DNA from 3 places in the Pedobacter sp. NJ-S-72 genome. Region 1 is predicted to be linked to each of the others. Evidence: riboswitches for the same ligand, from Rfam matches in the RefSeq annotation. Region 1 holds a riboswitch; each other region holds the start of a gene.
What was found. A riboswitch is a leader RNA that binds a small molecule or an ion and turns the genes downstream of it on or off. The one in region 1 is predicted to bind S-adenosylmethionine.
Positions count from the first base shown of each region.

Region 2: it holds a riboswitch for S-adenosylmethionine, as region 1 does, so the genes downstream of both, ACWYN3_RS06155 (O-acetylhomoserine aminocarboxypropyltransferase/cysteine synthase family protein) here and ACWYN3_RS31965 (carboxypeptidase-like regulatory domain-containing protein) in region 1, are expected to answer to the same signal.
Region 3: it holds a riboswitch for S-adenosylmethionine, as region 1 does, so the genes downstream of both, ACWYN3_RS08235 (carboxypeptidase-like regulatory domain-containing protein) here and ACWYN3_RS31965 (carboxypeptidase-like regulatory domain-containing protein) in region 1, are expected to answer to the same signal.

Region 1 covers NZ_CM132681.1:4,845,598-4,851,540, forward strand. Annotated here, with positions in the region: gene ACWYN3_RS31950 (TonB-dependent receptor domain-containing protein) at 1-1,254, opposite strand, end outside; gene ACWYN3_RS31955 (hypothetical protein) at 1,251-1,445, opposite strand; gene ACWYN3_RS31960 (TonB-dependent receptor plug domain-containing protein) at 1,749-2,270, opposite strand; gene ACWYN3_RS31965 (carboxypeptidase-like regulatory domain-containing protein) at 2,227-2,697, opposite strand; SAM riboswitch class I at 3,023-3,130, opposite strand; gene ACWYN3_RS31970 (carboxypeptidase-like regulatory domain-containing protein) at 3,561-4,292, shown strand; gene ACWYN3_RS31975 (outer membrane beta-barrel protein) at 4,352-5,943, shown strand, end outside.
Region 2 covers NZ_CM132681.1:936,380-942,322, forward strand. Annotated here, with positions in the region: partial or broken gene ACWYN3_RS06145 (homoserine dehydrogenase) at 1-1,220, opposite strand, end outside; partial or broken gene ACWYN3_RS06150 (homoserine O-acetyltransferase family protein) at 1,221-2,285, opposite strand; partial or broken gene ACWYN3_RS06155 (O-acetylhomoserine aminocarboxypropyltransferase/cysteine synthase family protein) at 2,310-3,628, opposite strand; SAM riboswitch class I at 3,884-3,996, opposite strand; gene ACWYN3_RS06160 (trans-sulfuration enzyme family protein) at 4,163-5,269, opposite strand; gene ACWYN3_RS06165 (hypothetical protein) at 5,333-5,821, shown strand.
Region 3 covers NZ_CM132681.1:1,241,396-1,247,338, reverse strand. Annotated here, with positions in the region: gene ACWYN3_RS08255 (DNA alkylation repair protein) at 30-833, shown strand; gene ACWYN3_RS08250 (DUF4303 domain-containing protein) at 974-1,489, shown strand; gene ACWYN3_RS08245 (DUF4369 domain-containing protein) at 1,555-2,199, shown strand; gene ACWYN3_RS08240 (peroxiredoxin family protein) at 2,174-2,686, shown strand; SAM riboswitch class I at 2,836-2,935, shown strand; gene ACWYN3_RS08235 (carboxypeptidase-like regulatory domain-containing protein) at 3,425-5,167, shown strand; gene ACWYN3_RS08230 (TonB-dependent receptor domain-containing protein) at 5,194-5,943, shown strand, end outside.

The DNA.
Region 1 (5,943 bases):
TCCTGTGTAGGTTCCTGTACTGTTGGTCCCTGAGTAAATCTGTCCACCAATGTGTGCGTCAACCAATACACTTAAACTGATGTTTTTGTAAGTGAAGCTATTGGTAACACCACCTAACCAGTTTGGTGTGTATTTTCCAAGAATCTTTTTAGAGGCGCTTGCCTGTGGTGTGCCGTCTGCTCCAACAATAATATCTCCGGTTGCGTTTCTTTCATAAGCAGTGCCGAAAATTGTTCCGTTGGCTGGCTGTCCAACAGTAGCCAGTATCTGAACTGATCCGTCTGATCCCAGCTGATAACTTTTTAAGTCCTGATAAAGGTCTTTTACTTTACTGCGGTTCATCGAGTAATTTACATTGATATCCCAGGTAAAGTTTTTTGTTTTAACGGGTGTAATTCCTAATTGCGCTTCGATTCCTTTATTATTAATTGTCCCGCCGTTAACCAGCTTTTTAAGGAAACCCGTAGTCGGACTAACATCCAGACTTAAAATTTGGTTAAAACTGTTTGTGTTGTACACACTGAAGTCAAAGCGTAACCTGTTTTTAAAAAAGCCCAGTTCAAAACCTGCTTCTGTCGAGTTGGTCGTTTCTGGTTTCAAATTGGGGTTCAGATCTGTATCGCTAAGGTTTTGCTGTGGATTACTGTCAAATGGTGCAGTAAATGAATAATTGTTATATAATTGGTATGGGCCAGCATCTTTACCAACCTTAGACCACCCGCCGCGAAGTTTTGCGAAATTAAGGACATCATCGTTCTTAATGTCAAATGCTTCGGTAAGGATTAAACTTGCATTTACTGAAGGATAGAAATAAGAGCGGTTTTGAGGAGGCAAAGTAGATGACCAGTCATTACGTGCAGTTAAGTTTAAGTAAGCGTAGTTTCTAAAGCCTAGCTGTGCAGAGCCAAATGTACTGTATACACGTTGTTTGGTGTAAACATTAGAAGAAATAAGCGGATCACGCGAGTTGCTTAAAGTATAAAGATTATTAATGGCCAGCTTGGGTGCTTTCTGGTCATTATTTTCAAAAGTAGTTGTACGTATATTTCCTCCTAATAAAAGGTCAAGGTTAAAATCTGAGTTCAGTTTTTTATTAAAATCCAATCTTCCTTCGGTATTGTTTTCGCTGAAGGTATAGGCATCTTCTTCATAAGAACCAAATGGGGTGCCATTTGTTCCATAGGCGATTTTGATTTTTCTGCGGTCTGTATAATAATCGTTTCCTGTTCTGAAGTTTGCAGATAAACCATCTATTTTTTTTTATAATTTAATTCCGCGCTTCCAATCAGCCTGTTACGGACCTGGCCAACTGTGTTCTCGTAAGCAACAAAATATGGATTGCTATAATAGCTGTTATTCCAGTTGATATTATTTCCAAAGGCATCTTTATAGGTTTTTAACTTGTCTACGTCAACCTGACGACCGAACCAGGTAAACTGCAACATTGTACTGCTTGCTCTTTTTCCACCTGAACCAGGCAGGTTAGCAGCACTGCTGTTTACATAATTTACTAAGGCATTGAAAGTTAATTTTGGCGTTATTTTATAGGTTGCATTTAGGAGGAAGGAGTTTTTTTTGATTGTGATGAATTTGGAATAACACCTGTTTGATCCAGATTGTTGTAGGAGAAACGTAAATCATATTTATCTCCTGATCCTGAAATAGCGATGCCATTATTAAGGGTACGACCCGTATTAAAGAAATCGCGTACATTACTTGGATGTGCGATAAATGGAACTGGTGTGCCATTAGAGAAAAAATTGCGGAATTAAACGTCCATCTAATCTTGGTCCCCAGCTTTCATCTACACCATCATTAATGCCTCCGCCTTTACCATCTACATAACTGAATTGCCCGTTAGCACCCTGTCCGTATGAATTCTGGTACGATGGGATGGTTAATAAAGTTGAAAATGTAGCATTTGAATTTACACTTATCCCCAATCCCTGTGCATTTTTACCTTTCTTAGTTGTAATCAATACGACACCAGCAGCAGCTCTGGACCCATAAAGGGCAGCCGCATTAGGCCCTTTTAGGACACTCATAGATTCAATATCTTCAGAATTGATATCTGAAATTGTATTGGCAAAATCGCGTGATCCACCTGTGCCTAAATTTTGTGCATTATCTACTGGTACCCCGTCAATAACAAATAATGGCTGATTATAACCTGATATGGAAGTTTCTCCTCTGATGATGATCCTGGATGAACCCATATCGCCCTGACTATTGGTTACCTGTACACCGGCTACCCTTACCTGATAAAGCATTGATCAGATTCGTTTCTTTTGCCTCAGATAAATCCTTTGATTTTAGCTCCTGTACTGAATAACCCAGTGATTTCTTTTCTTTAGGGATGTTCAAAGCAGTAACAACAACTTCACTTAAGGCGTTTGAAGATTCTTCCAGCTGAACAGCAAACGAAGTTGCTGTTGTTATTTTAAGCTCCTGATTGCTATAACCAATGGATACGATTCTTAGTATATCGTTTGGTTTAGCGGTGATACTGAATTTACCGTTGCCATCTGTCTGGGTACCGATATTTGTTCCTTTAACGGTAACACTTACCCCAGGGATAGGTTGCCCGTTAGATTTCTCTGTGACCACTCCAGAGATTTTTGAGGATTGTGCCGCAGCAGTCTGTACGATTAGAAAGGATAGTATTATCCCAAATAAGTATTTGTAAGTTTTATACATATCTAATTGAATAGCGGAATCATGTTCCGGATTTAAAAAATGGTGTGTTATTTTAAGATCGCTGATCAGCTGATCAGCGATTATTTGTTATGCGTTAACAACAGCAGGTTTTCTGCATATAGCTGTAAGACTGCATATATAGAAGATGTATTGGAGCAGAGCTGCTCTTAAAATGGGTGTGTAATTGTGTTTTCATCGAATTATATAATTGTTGTGTTTATTTCATCTGTATTTATGATCCGGATATCCCCTGAAGGTTTTTAATCCCAGAAATGATTAAGGAAACAGATGACAGTAAACCAAATTATTATATGATTATAGCTGTCACTTATCTTTTCCGCTTCATGTGGATAGGAGTTAGCACCTTTTACGTTATATTGTATAGGTTGCTAAGACTTCATAGGGCCTTTCCCTCGGTCTTTCTGGATAAGTAAAAATCAATGAACATTTTAAATCTTTGGCAAATATATAAATAAACTACTAAATCTATAGTATTTATTTTGTTAATGATGTTTTCTGAGATTTGGCAGACAAATGCTAAGGGATATTTTAGAGCAGATTTACAAATTATGAGGTAGTTCAACTAAAATGCACGAATGTTTGTAAGAAATAGTAGTATTTCTCTTTAAAGTGACATAATGTGAAATTGTTGACTATTTAAAGAAGGGCAATTCTCTAATTATTGCGTTTTTCATATATTATTTGATGTTTTTTAGTGAAAAATGTAATTTTTAATAAGTAATCGGGGTTTTTTTTTGTACTACATATGTAACTTTTGTGTTAAAATAATTTTAAATTTTTTTTTTTTGACTGCTAAATTATTTTACCTTACGGACGAATCACTATTAAAACCTAAATTTTTTATGAAAAAAAAAAGACTACTATTTTTCTGTGTCTTTTTGCTGTTTGCTATACAAGTAAACGCGCAAGATAAGACAGTAACGGGGACTATAACCTCAAAGTCCGATGGAATGCCACTTCCAGGTGTTACCATCCGTGTTAAAGGAGCGAAACAAGGAGCAATGAGCTCTACAAATGGAAAGTTCTCCATGTCTGTTCCAAAAGAGTCAACTACTATTGATATCAGTTACATTGGGTATGTTGCTCAAAGTATAACCATTCCGGGGTCTAATATTGTAAATGTTTCTTTATCTGAAGATTCAAAGCAACTGGAACAGGTTGTGGTTACAGCAATGGGTATTTCCCGGAAAAAGAATGAGCTGCCATTTGCTGCTCAGGAATTGAAAGCTGAGGAAATTACCAGAACAAGAGATATTAACCTTGTAAACTCATTAGGTGGTAAAGTTGCTGGTTTAGATGTTAAACGTAGCAATGCCATGGGTGGATCAACAAATATTGTTATCCGTGGTGCCAAATCCATTACTGGTAATAACCAGGCGTTATTCGTAATTGATGGTGTTCCCGTGTCAAATGCAAGTTCCAACACTGCCGATCAGAATTCGGGCCGTGCTGGTTATGATTATGGTAATGCAGCATCAGATATCAATCCTGATGACGTAGCTTCAATGACTGTCCTGAAAGGTGCAGCTGCTACAGCACTATACGGATCCAGAGCTGCAATGCCAATGGTGTAGTTATCATCACCACAAAGAAAGGAAGCAAAAATTCAACCAATATTACTGTAAACAGTGGTGTGACTTTCGGAAAAATCGATAAATCTACATTTCCAAAATATCAGACAGAATATGGTCAGGGATATGGCTCTCCGGCTACAGATGGAGACGGTAATGTTGTTCCAACACCAGGTTTCTGGTACAGGGACGTTTTTGGTACAGGTAAAGTAATGACTCCTCAGTTTAGTGCTGATGCTTCTTACGGTCCTAAATTTGATCCGGGCCTGTTGATTTATCAATGGGAATCATTGGATCCTTATTCTCCAAAGTACAAAACAGCTACACCATGGGTAGCGGGTGCTAATGACCCTTCAACTTTTTTCCAGACCGCTGTTACCTCTAACCAGAGTGTGAGCATTGATGGAGGTGGTGAGAAAGGTACCTTTAAAATTGGTTACACCCGTAACGATGAAAGAGGAATCCTGCCTAACAGTAAGATCACTAAGAACCTGTTTAACTTCGGTAGTACTTATGAAATTACAAAAAATCTTACCGTTAATGCTTCTGCAAATTACTCTAAAGTAGATGGTTTAGGCCGTTATGGTACTGGTTATACCGGGTTAAATCCTATGCAGGGTTTCCGTCAGTGGTGGAACGTAGCTGCTGATATCAAGGACCTGAAAACTGCGTATGAGAGAAACAATAAAAATATTAGCTGGAACTGGTCAGATGCAACTGGAAAAGGTCCTATCTATGCAGATAACCCTTATTTTAACCGTTATCAAAACGTTGCAGGCGATACAAGGGATCACTACTTCGGTAACGCTGGTCTGAATTATAAAGTAAATGACTGGTTTGATGTTATTGGCCGCGTATCTTTTGACGGGACTTCCAGCATGCAGGAAGAACATATTGCTATTGGTAGTACACAACTTCCTCTTTATTCACGTACTAACGGAACATTTGCAGAAACCAACTTTGACCTGTTGATGAACTTAAACAGAAAAATTTCTGAAAATATTTCATTCAAAGGTTTATTGGGTGCCAACTTACGCCGCAGTAAATTAACAAGCATTACGGCTAAAACGAATGGAGGTCTGGTTGTTCCAAACCTTTACTCTTTATCTAATTCAGTGAGTCCGATTGAAGCTCCTCTGGAGTTATTGGAAAGAAGAGCTGTAGATGGTTATTTTGCGAGTACTACATTCGGCTTTAAAGATCTGTTCTTTTTAGATGCAACAATCCGCAGAGATCAGTCTACAACTTTACCTACTAATAAAAATTCTTTCTGGTACCCATCAGTAGCAGGAAGTTATGTTTTCTCTAATTCATTGAAAGATCTGACCTGGTTATCTTATGGTAAGGTGAGATTAAACTATGCTGAAGTTGGTAATGATGCACCTCCTTTAAGTATTTTTGATACTTATTCTAAACCAACCGGATTTGGTACTATTCCACTTTTTGCTGTGGCGGATACAAAAAATAACGGGGAGTTAAAACCTGAGCGTACTAAAAGTATAGAGGCGGGTCTGGAAACGGCATTCCTGAAAAACCGTTTAGGATTTGAGCTGACTTTCTACAAAACAAATACTGTAGATCAGATTACACCGGTTCAGGTATCTTCTTCAACTGGTTATCTGAGAAAATTTGTGAACGCTGGTGAGGTACAGAA
Region 2 (5,943 bases), 2.3 Mb from region 1:
AGCTATAACCTCTATCTGTTTATCCGTATAAGTGAATCTTCCTGTGTGCGCCACAAAAACATCCTTCTGAACAAGCAGATCCTTATTCGCCAGTAATGATTTCAAACTTACACTACCGATCACATATTTGAAATCGTTCCTTGAAAATCTCTCTACAATATTCTCAATTTTCAATTTCTCGACCGTATACTCATGCGTATATCTCAAATAGATTTCAATATTTACATTATCAGTGTGGATCAACCCATTTTTCTGATGAACTTTTTTTTATACTCATATCTGTATCCATATCTCAACGCAGCGATATCAGATAATACAGCAGCACCAGTAGGGTGGCCGCCAGCGCCTTTTCCAAAGAAGAATTGTTTATCCGCAAAAGCAGCCTGAACAGTAACCCCATTGTACTCATTCTCTACATTAAACAAGAAATCATCAGACTTCACAAATTTAGGCAGTACGTAAGTTACTACCTGTTTCGTACTTATCTTACGCGCAGTAGGCACAAGTTTAATCTTATAATTCTTTTCTCTAGCATATTGAATATCCTGTTCCGACAGATTCTGGATACCAATATTCAAGATCTTGTCAGGATTAATAAACAACCCATAAGCATGAGCAGTAGCGATAGCCAGTTTAAACTTAGGATCATAACCACCAACATCCATGATCGGGTCAGTTTCTGCAAAACCAAGATCTTGTGCTTGTTTCAATGCCACATCATAAGGCATATTCTCATTGAATATTTTAGATAAAATATAGTTAGAAGAACCATTGAATATGCCACTTATTCCATGCAGAAGCTCATTATCATAATACTCCTCCAGGTTTCTGATGATTGGAATACTACCACATACTGCACCCTCATAAAGCAATGATGCACCATATGTAGCTTGTAATTCCACCAATTCTTCCAGATGATTCGCGATCATTTTCTTGTTAGCAGAAACTACATGTTTTCCACTAATCAATGCTTTTTTAGCAATAACAAATGCCGCATCCGCATCATCTATCAATTCAACGATTGTATTGATCTCAGGATTATTCAGAATCTCATCATGATCCGTGGTGAAAAGTCCAGCGTCCAGACTACGTTTTTTGTCAGGATTTTTAATCGCTATTTTAATGATTTCCAGGTTTAGATCCTGGCCACGGATGATGTCATGTAGTCCCTGTCCCACAACTCCAAAACCGAATATTCCAATTTTAAGTTTCTTACTCATTTATGCTGTTTTATGCAGTTTAACAATTTTTTTATTTACACTTCCTTTAGAAAGTTGCCTATTATATTAGTAAGTATATCTGTTTCAATTAAAAAGCCATCATGGCCATAAGCCGAATTGATGCTGTGGAATTCTGCTCCGGGAATATGCTTCCCTAAGAACTCCTGTTCCACTAAAGGAAATAGGAAATCATTTTCAATTCCGATAACCAGTGTATTAGATTTAATCGAATTTAAAGCATCAACAACACTTTTCCTTCCTCTGCCCACATTGTGGCTGTCCATTGCTTTGCTTAAATACCAATAGCTATAGGCATTGTATCTTTTGCAAAGTTTTTCTCCCTGGTAATTCTGGTAAGAAGAAGCGCGGAAGCCATCCGTTTTATCATTTACACTTTCCAGTTGAGTGGCACCATAAGCCTCATAAGTACGGTAAGAAAGCAATGCGATACTTCTTGCCACTTTTAACCCTTTAATTCCGCCATCAGGTTTTTGCGCATAAAAACTTCTGTCAGCAGTAATCGCAAGGCGTTGACTCTCATTAAAAGCAAGCAATTCCCCATGGGGAGTGAAAAGCATTAGTAGCTACCAGGATCAGGTTTTCGATTTTGCTTCCATCAATAATAGCCCATTCAGAAGCTTGCTGGCCGCCTAATGATCCTCCAATCAGTACTTTTATCTTTTGAATTTCCAGATGTTCGGCAAGAAGCTGATGTCCGTGAACCATGTCTCTGATGGTAAACTCAGGGAAAGACAAGTAATACGGATTTCCTGTTACCGGATTAATGCTCAGTGGATTGGTACTGCCATAATGAGAACCAATAACAGTTGCACAGATAATGAAATGATCTTCGGGGTTAAATAAGTTTTTTTCTCCAAATAAACCCTTCCACCAATCTAATACGTCCGCATTTGCAGTTAAAGCATGGCATGCCCAGATGACATTATCTTTATTGGCATTTAGCTTTCCAAAAGTCTGATAGCTAATTTGTAACCCACGCAATTTCTTTCCGTTTTCCAGTTTAAATTGCTTTGGGTGGTTATATATGTGTGTTGTTGATGACATTCTTTTTTCTAGCTGTTTTTATTCTTAAAGCGATTTTCCGGATGATAATTTTTCAAAAGCCTGTTCAAAGTCTGCTTTAATATCGTCGATATGTTCAATTCCTACAGATACTCTTAATAATTGCGGAGTGATACCGGCAGCAGCCTGTTCTTCTTCACTTAATTGCTGATGCGTAGTTGCTGAAGGTTGTATAATTAATGTTTTTGCGTCACCTACATTGGCAAGGTGACTAACCAGCTGAAGTTCGTTTACAAATTGAACGGCTTGTTCTTTACCCCCGTGTAACTCAAATGAAAGCACAGCGCCAAATCCATTTTTAAGATATTTCTTTGCATTTTGATGATAAGGGCTGCTTTCAAGACCAGGATAAAAAACCTTTTTGACTGCCTCATGATTTTCAAGCCATGTAGCCAGCGCAAGCGTGTTGTCAACGTGTCTTTGTACACGTAATGATAAAGTTTCCAATCCCTGGATAAGCAGGAAGGAGTTGAAAGGAGAGATGGCAGGGCCGAAATCTCTTAACCCTTCTACTCTGGCGCGGATAATAAACTGGATATTTCCAAAATCACTGCCAATACCAAATACATCATTAAAGACAAGGCCATGGTAACCTTCAGAAGGGGAGGTGAACTGTTTGAATTTACCATTTCCCCAGTTATAGTTTCCGCCATCAATAATTACTCCGCCAATACTTGTTCCATGTCCGCCGATCCATTTAGTTGCAGATTGAACCACTATATGTGCGCCATGCTCAAGAGGTTTGAATAAATAACCTGCTGCACCGAAAGTATTGTCAACGATTAATGGCAGATCATATTTTTGTGCGATTAAAGACAGTTTTTCAAAATCGGGGATACTGAATGATGGATTTCCAATGCTCTCCAGGTAAATCGCTTTGGTGTTTTTGTCTATTTTGGCTTCAAAGTCTTGTGTGTCATCGCTTTCGGCAAATCTTACTTCTATTCCTAAACGTTTGAAAGCAACTTTAAAAACTGGTTATAGCTACCACCATACAGATGAGGAGAAGAAACAAAGTTGTCACCTGCTTCCAGTATATTATTTAATGCGATAAATTGAGCAGCCTGTCCCGAAGCAACCGCTAAACCAGCAACACCACCTTCCAGTGCAGCTACACGTTTCTCGAAAACGTCGGTTGTGGGGTTCATTAAACGGGTATAAATATTGCCAAATTCTTTTAGAGCGAACAGGTTTGCGCCATGTTCTGCACTTTTAAATCCGTAAGAAGTAGTTTGGTAAATTGGTACGGCTCTTGAACCAGTTGTTGGGTCAATTTCCTGACCTGCATGAAGTTGTAATGTTTCGAATCTATAATTTGCTGACATGATTTCGCTGATTTAAAGATGATAAATGGACTTTATAGACAGATACGGGGTTTTATGCTATTGCAAAATCCGTATAAGGGATTGCATACCTCTGAAAAAAGGCCTTCCGGTTGAAATAAAACTAATTTTACGTGGAAGATTGTTGTTGTTAGCCGATGCAACAACACATACATGCAATAATTTGCAGGTGTTTAATCGTGTAAGAAACAGGTTCGCCTGATTGTGATGGTTGGTGATTTGTTTTCATTTTGTCTTAATTTATCTTTCCAGAAAACACTATGTTAACTGGTCAGGAATTGGCACCTTCTCCATTTGGGAGGGTTGCCAGTGGGTCACGGAGCCTGTCTCTCGCCACTTCTTTATAAATCAAACCCAGATTGTGGGTTGACTTGAATAGCTTTCACTATATAATTACAAATGTAGAGCTTTTGTCTCTAATCTCAAAATAATATTCTGAAAAATAATTAAGATTCTGTTTGTAAGTAACTTAAAATGAATATTGTACCCTGTTAAAATGTGGTTTAGCATGTTTTTTTAGGCTAAAGCCTGCTCCAGATCAGCAATAAGGTCATCAATATGTTCTAGTCCAACAGATATCCGAATTAAATTCTGTGGGGTTTTAGTGTCCGGGCCTTCTACCGAAGCGCGGTGTTCAATTAAACTCTCTACACCACCAAGGCTCGTTGCCTGGGCAAATAGTTTGACCTTATTGACTACTTTTCTCGCATCCCCCCTGACCAATACAGATAACATACCGGAAAATCCACCCATTTGTTTTTTTGCGATTTCATGCTGAGGATGAGAAGGGAGTCCGGGGTAAAATACAGCCTCTACTTTTGAGTGTGCAGATAAATATTTTGCAAGTGCCATACCATTTGCTGCATGTCCCCGCATTCTGTATGGTAAGGTCTTGATACTTCTTAATAACAGGAAGCAATCAAAAGGAGAGGGTACCGCGCCGCCAGTTTGCTGAATATTTCTGATTCTTTCCCATAATTCATCCTGAACAGCAGTGACTAAAATACCACCCAGCACATCACTGTGGCCGCCAATATATTTAGTAGAAGAATGCATGACAAGATCTGCGCCATGCAGAATAGGATTTTGGAAACAAGGAGAAGCGAAAGTACTGTCACAGGCAAAGGTTAATTGATGCTTTTTAGCTATTTCAGAAACAGCAGATAAATCTGTAACCTTTAATAATGGATTAGAAGGTGTTTCAACCCATATCATTACTGTGTTGCTTTTGATATGTTTTTCTATTTCACTGACCACAGTAAGATCAATAAAATCTATGCTCAGTATTCCCTCAAAAATTGACTGCAATTGTTTTTTGAAACCCCAGTACATATCATCAGGTGCAATAATATGGCTACCCGGAGGTAAGGCCTGAAAAACAGTCATTCCGGCTGTATTTCCAGAAGAAAAAGCACATGCATCTGCACCTTTTTCCAGATCAGCCATTACTTTTTCCAGTGCAGAACGGTTAGGGTTGCTGACACGGCTATACATATGTCCGCCAGGGTAGCTACCATTTTCATCCCTGAAAAATGTAGTTGAGAGGCTAATTGGCGGGGTTACATCCCCTGTGGCACTGTGGGTTAGATTTCCGGCATGTATAGCAATCGTTTCTGTCTGCATAGAATTTAGGTTTTTGGCGTTTTTTGGCAGGATTTATGTAAGCTGTTTTCGAAAATACAAGATATGAAAAGAATATTAGTTATAGCGGCCATTTTATGTAGTTCATTGATGGTTTTACAAGGCTGTTCACCTAAGGGTGGTGCAGGTGCTACCTTGAAAAGAGGAAATGTGTCTGGAAATTGGGTGTTAAACGACATTACATTTGATGGTGTACCAGCTATGAATGTAAAATCTCTTTTTAACGAAGCTTCTTACAAATGTTTTATTGGTAGTACATGGAAATTAACCAATAGCGGAAATGGATCATACCTGCTTCCGGGAACTGCTGATTGTCCAACAAAAACACAAAGCATTTTTTGGTCAGTGAGTACAGCAGATCAAACTTTCCAATTCAAAAAACTGTATGAAGGAGATAAAGCTAAGAATGTAACTGAAGGTTACAGACTGATTTTATCGCAGGCTACAGGAGATAATCTGGTATTAAAATCACCTGTTGATTATGGAAAAAATCCAGCTTATATTATATTGAACTTTACAAAAGCGATGAAATAAGACTTTACATCAAACAAACACCAGCTGAGCTGCCTCTCCCAAACAAGAGGCAGCTTTTTTATGATGTATAATCAAGTTCTGCAGCTTGTTTTTAATTTTTATCTTTGCAGCTGAAATAGATG
Region 3 (5,943 bases), 2.6 Mb from region 1:
GTGGCTGATGAAAATAATGACAACATATTATGGAAAGAGTTAAACGTAAAGGAGCGAGATCAACAAAAGATATTCCAGCAGTTATTTTAGAACAGCTAAATTCAGGATTGATAGAGAGCGCAAATTTAGTTGAATGGCTTGCAGTTGATCAAAAACTATTGCTAAAAAACTTCCTTAATCAAACGGAAAGACAATCATACCACGAACCTATTATTCAAGATATCAGTCGCTTAAAAAAGCAGACTGTCAATACCATTAATGAGGCCATTGGCACAGGCCTTTTAAAACAGGCAGTCATTTATAAAGATAAAGAGATATTATCCCTGATGACCATTCACACTGCCGATCTGGTACGTTGCTGGGCAACTTATATGATTGGTAAGAATCCGGATTTATCTATTGTACAAATGCTTGATGCCATTCAGCATTTTGCTGCCGACAAGCATTTTGGCGTAAGGGAAATATGCTGGTTAGCGTTAAGACAGGCTATTTCTGGAAATCTGGCCGAAAGTCTTCAGATTCTTTCAGAATGGGTGAACAATCCTGATGAAAACATAAGACGGTTTGCCAGTGAAGCCACACGTCCCAGAGGAGTCTGGTGTAATCATATTGAACATTTAAAAGATAATCCCGAAACTGCCCTGATTATTTTAGAAAAGCTAAAATCAGATCCGTCAAAGTATGTACAGGACAGCGTTGGAAACTGGTTAAATGACGCAAGTAAAACCCGGCCCGCTTTTGTTATAAATATTTGCGCCAATTGGGAAAAAAAAAGCAGCACAAAAGAAACAGCTTACATCATAAAAAGAGCATTAAGAACAGTTAATAAATGAAATTTCATGATAAGTTATTACTTAGTTAATCTTCTGTGGACTTACTAAATAAAAAATATAATATCTTGCAATAACAACTTGTCACTCCTTGACGGAAACAAAAACGATGTTTACTGAATATTATATTAAAAAATATCACCATGCAAAAAATAGATTATAAAGCTATAGAAAACGAACTGCTTGAATTTACAAAGAATGAAGTACTTAAATTTTTAGCAGAACATCCAGACAAGGTGTTTTACGCTTTCGCTTTTGACTGCAATGCAGAATATGCAGAAGTAAATTTATGCTTTAACACTGAAGAAGCATTTTCTGCAACTTTAGCTGATTATCAAAACGGGAAGTATAAAGATTCATATCAATCTGAGGATGAGGTTTATGATTTAAGATATAGTATTGGTGATTGGGAATACCAATGTTTTTCAACAAAATACGTTCTCTCTGAAGAGGAGTTATTTGGTGAGGAAGATGAAGAAAATGAACCAGATAATGAAATTGCAGAAACCCTTTTGCTTCTTTTTTCTAAGACATTAATAGAATTTATAAAAACAGAAGAATTCAATAAAATACCTAAAACAGATGGTTTTAAAGTGTTCTGTGTAGACCATGACGAAGATCTCGAAGAGGCAGAATTAAGATTGAGCAATTTACTTTAAATAAAGTATACTAATTTAGTAGTGTTTATTTATCTTTGTAACTCAATCAGTCTTAAACCTATATTATGAAGAGAAAATCTATACTACTAGTCGGAACCCTGCTCCCATTTGCTGTCATGGCGCAGCAACCATTTAGCTTAAAAGGAGAAGTAAAAGGTCTGCTCCCGGGAGTTAAAGTCTTCCTGAGCTATAATGCAGACGGAAAAAGCATTCTGGATTCTGCTACAGCACAAAAAGGAGTGTTTGCTTTCAACGGGAAAATCAAAGACCCGGTTAGAAGTACTTTATTTAAAAAATCAGGTGTTAAAGGAACCAAAAATGATGCACTCTCCTTTTATCTGGAGCCAGCTAATATTACCATAACCTCCACCGACTCACTAAAAAAAGCTACAGTTACCGGTTCTTTGATAAACAATGATAATGATAAGCTTAAAACGATCTCAAAGCCTGTTCAGGATCAGCTTGCACTACTAAGCGCAGAATATTATAAGTTCACCCCCGAGCAGAAAAATGATAAAGCTTTCCTGGATAGTTTTTATAAACGTCATGATTCTATTTCAGAAGGCCTGACTCCTATTTACCTTGATTTTGCACGTAAAAACACAGATTCTTACATCAGTTTGGTAGTTCTGTCTCAACTGGCTACAGATGAAAAAGTGCAATCAGAAGCAGAACAGCTATACAATGGACTATCTCCCCAAGGTTCGTGAAACCAGTACAGGAAAAAATATTGCCGGTTTCTTTGATGCCGCAAAAAAAACAAAAGTAGGTTTACAAGCTATAGATTTTACACAGAACGATGTAAATGATAAGCCGGTAAAACTATCAGACTTTAAAGGAAAATATGTTTTAGTTGATTTCTGGGCATCATGGTGTGGCCCTTGCAGAAAAGAGAATCCTAATGTAGTTGTTGCCTACAACAAGTACAAAGACAAAGGATTTACAGTATTAGGAGTTTCTTTGGATCAGCCCGGCAAAAAAGATGCATGGTTAAAAGCAATCGCAGACGACAAACTTACCTGGACACATGTTTCAGATTTAAAATTCTGGGATAATGCAGCAGCAAAATTATACGGGATCAGATCTATACCAGCTAACTTCCTGATTGACCCTTCCGGAAAAATTATTGCCAAAGGTTTAAGAGAAGAAGATCTTCAGAATAAGCTGGCAGAAATCTTTGATGTAAAATCCAAATAGGCCTCTCTCGCTCTCTGATCGCAGTTTAATGCGAGGAAACAACCTCGGAAATATAGACGAACGACAGAGAGAAAATAAAAGTATACTAAATTAGTAGTTTTTATTATTTATGACTACTTTTGTCTTATAATCAGTTCTTACAATTACAATTCTTATCAAGAAAGACGGAGGGAAAGGCCCATCGATGTCTTAGCAACCTGTTCCTTACAAGGTGCTAATTCCTTATTACGTAAGTAATAAAGATAAGTATGAATTATTCAATTGACGAAGCATTCATTCCATCCCGATTCAGCTATAAAGCCAGACGGCTTTCTTAGAGAAAAGAACGATAATTAACGAGATATAAAATTAACAGATTTATTCTTTTTAGGAAAGGAGCATACTATGCAATAAATTACAATTCTTAAAATTTCAAATGACAAACCTTAAAATAATAAGGAGCGGTTAGAGCCCGCTCCTTATTGAGATATAACGGTTATCCAACACAAATGCGAATTAATTAATGTTTTAAACCACTCAAACAAATATAATGAAAATAACAATTACCTACCCCGTGCCCACAGATATCCTCAATCGTATATCAAATCCTAGCTGTTAGGAGATAGCAGATAATCAATATCCTTCACGATTTTATTAACGAGTTATTTAGATTTCTAAACTGACCTAAACAACCTATACCCAAAATTTCACGAAAATCAACAATGAGAAAGACTTTACTCAAACTCTTTATATTCTTGTTTGTGCTTGCTATATCAAATATGGCTCAGGCACAGCAAGAAAAAAAAAACAATTTCCGGAACAATAACCTCTACCGAAGATGGTTTACCCCTGCCTGGGGTAAGTGTAAAATTGAAAAATACCAATCTGGGTGCCGTAACAGGTGCAAATGGGAAATTCTCATTCACCATTAAAAGCTCAGGATCAGAAGATATTCTGATTGTCAGTTTCATCGGCTTCAAAAAGTATGAACATAAACTCAATGGAAAAACGACAGTAGCAATAGCCCTTACCCCTGACGATAACAACTTAAATGAAGTAGTGGTTTCAGCGGGTGGTATCCTTCGTAAACCAAAAGAACAAGGTTATACCGCAACTAGATTAACCTCCGAAGAACTTTCCAAAGGTAAGTCTCCAACAATCTCAGGAGGCCTGGTAGGTAAAATTGCCGGATTACAGGCAAATGCTATTTCCAGCGGAGTTAACCCTAACTACAGGCTTGTATTAAGAGGTAACCGCTCACTTACAGGAGATAACACAGCTTTGGTTGTCGTTGATAACGTAGTTGTTCCCAGCACAATATTAGACAACCTGAACCCCGAAGATATAGAAGAAATCTCTGTACTAAATGGGGCAGCCGGCGCTACATTATACGGTTCAGAGGCATCTAACGGAGTTTTACTGGTCACTACAAAAAAAGGTAAAAACGGGAAACCGACTGTTCGTTTTTCAAATACCACGACTTTAGAAAAAGTAAGTTTCTTTCCTAAACTCCAAACCAGGTTCGGTGCCGGATCTACATCCGATGGACAGGTTTTCAGCCCTACTGAGAATCAGCAATTCGGGCCTGCATTTGATGGCAGTTTAAGGCCGCTTGGATTTCCATTAGCTAATGGAGAACAACAGCAAGCTGTCTATTCGCCAAGATCAGACCGGAATGATTTCTGGGAAACAGGAATAAGTAACCAGTCTGACTTCTCTGTTTCCTCAGGAGATGATAAATCAACAACCTATGTTGCAGGGCAATACCTGAATGGCAAAGGAACCACACCTGGTGATAAATACACCAGAACTTCTGTCCGGTTTAACGGAACCCGAAAGATTCTTCCATCACTGAATATAGACTACTCTGCTAACTATATAGAAAACAACTATGATATTACAAGCGCAACCGATGCAGTCTATGCAGATCTGATCAATGTTCCTGCAAACATTCCCATCTTAGAATATAAAGATTGGAAAAACGGCAAATATTCAAGCCTTGATGGTTTCTATAGTCCATTTTTTGGAAGTCCTTACTGGGATGCTGCCAACAACCGCCGAAAATCCAAAAACTCTTATCTGACAGGAAAGTTAGAAGTAAAATGGACTCCGCTCCCATGGTTAAACTTCACTTACAGATCCGGTTTATCTAACCGCTACTATACTCAAAAAACAAGTGTAGCAGCAGGTATCTACTCTGATTATTCACAATCTTTAGGCAAAAGTAATTTCGCAGGCAGTGTTTCTGACGATGCAAATCAAACATCCAGATTTAGCAATGACTTCCTGATCAACATCAAAAAGGATCTCAAAGACTTCTCTCTTAATTTAATTCTGGGGGCTTCCTCTGTCAATAAGACTGCTAAAAACGTAGGTGTTGGTGCTAACGGATTAATTATTCCTGACTTATATAACGTTGGTAACCGTACAGGAGTAGCTACTGCAGCAGAAAGTAATTCTAAAAAAGTAAACTATACGGCCTTTGGGCTGATGCTACATTAGGTTATAAAGACTATTTATATCTTCATTTGAGTGGCAGAAATGACTGGACATCACTGTTAAGCGCACAAAACAGATCGTTTTTTTACCCGGCAGCAGATGTATCATTTGTAGTGTCTGATGCTTTTCCTTCTCTAAAAGAAACCAAACTCATCAACTATCTTAAAATCAGAGGAGCCGTTTCCAAAACAGGTCTGATCAATATTGACCCTTATAGTCTGGAACCCGTATTTAATTCAGTAACTGGTTTCAGCAACGGCACATACTTTACTCAGGATGGTACTTTAGCTTCGAAAGATCTGAAACCAGAAACGACTAACGGGTATGAGCTGGGAACTGATTTCAGATTGCTGGATAACCGTATTGAAGCCAGTCTGAGCTATTATTACACAAGCACAAAAGGTCAGGCTATTTATGCCGGAATCCCAGTTTCTACAGGGTTTTCCAGCTATCTGATCAATACCGGAGAAGTAACCAATAAAGGTATTGAAACCTCTCTGCACATTACCCCTGTCAAAACCAATGACTGGAAATTGGTAGTTGGCGGTAATTTCACAAGCAATAAAAACCTATTGAAGTCCCTGCATCCTACCTTAAAAACAATCAGTATCAACGGAAGCAGCGTAATCTATGCTGTTGAAGGCCAGCAGGTCAATTCAATTATAGTTACAGATTATTTGCGTGATGATCAGGGGCGCGTTATTGTAGATGCCAATACAGGATATCCATCTAAAGCACCACAATCACAGAACCTGGGCAACACTTCTCCAAAATATCGC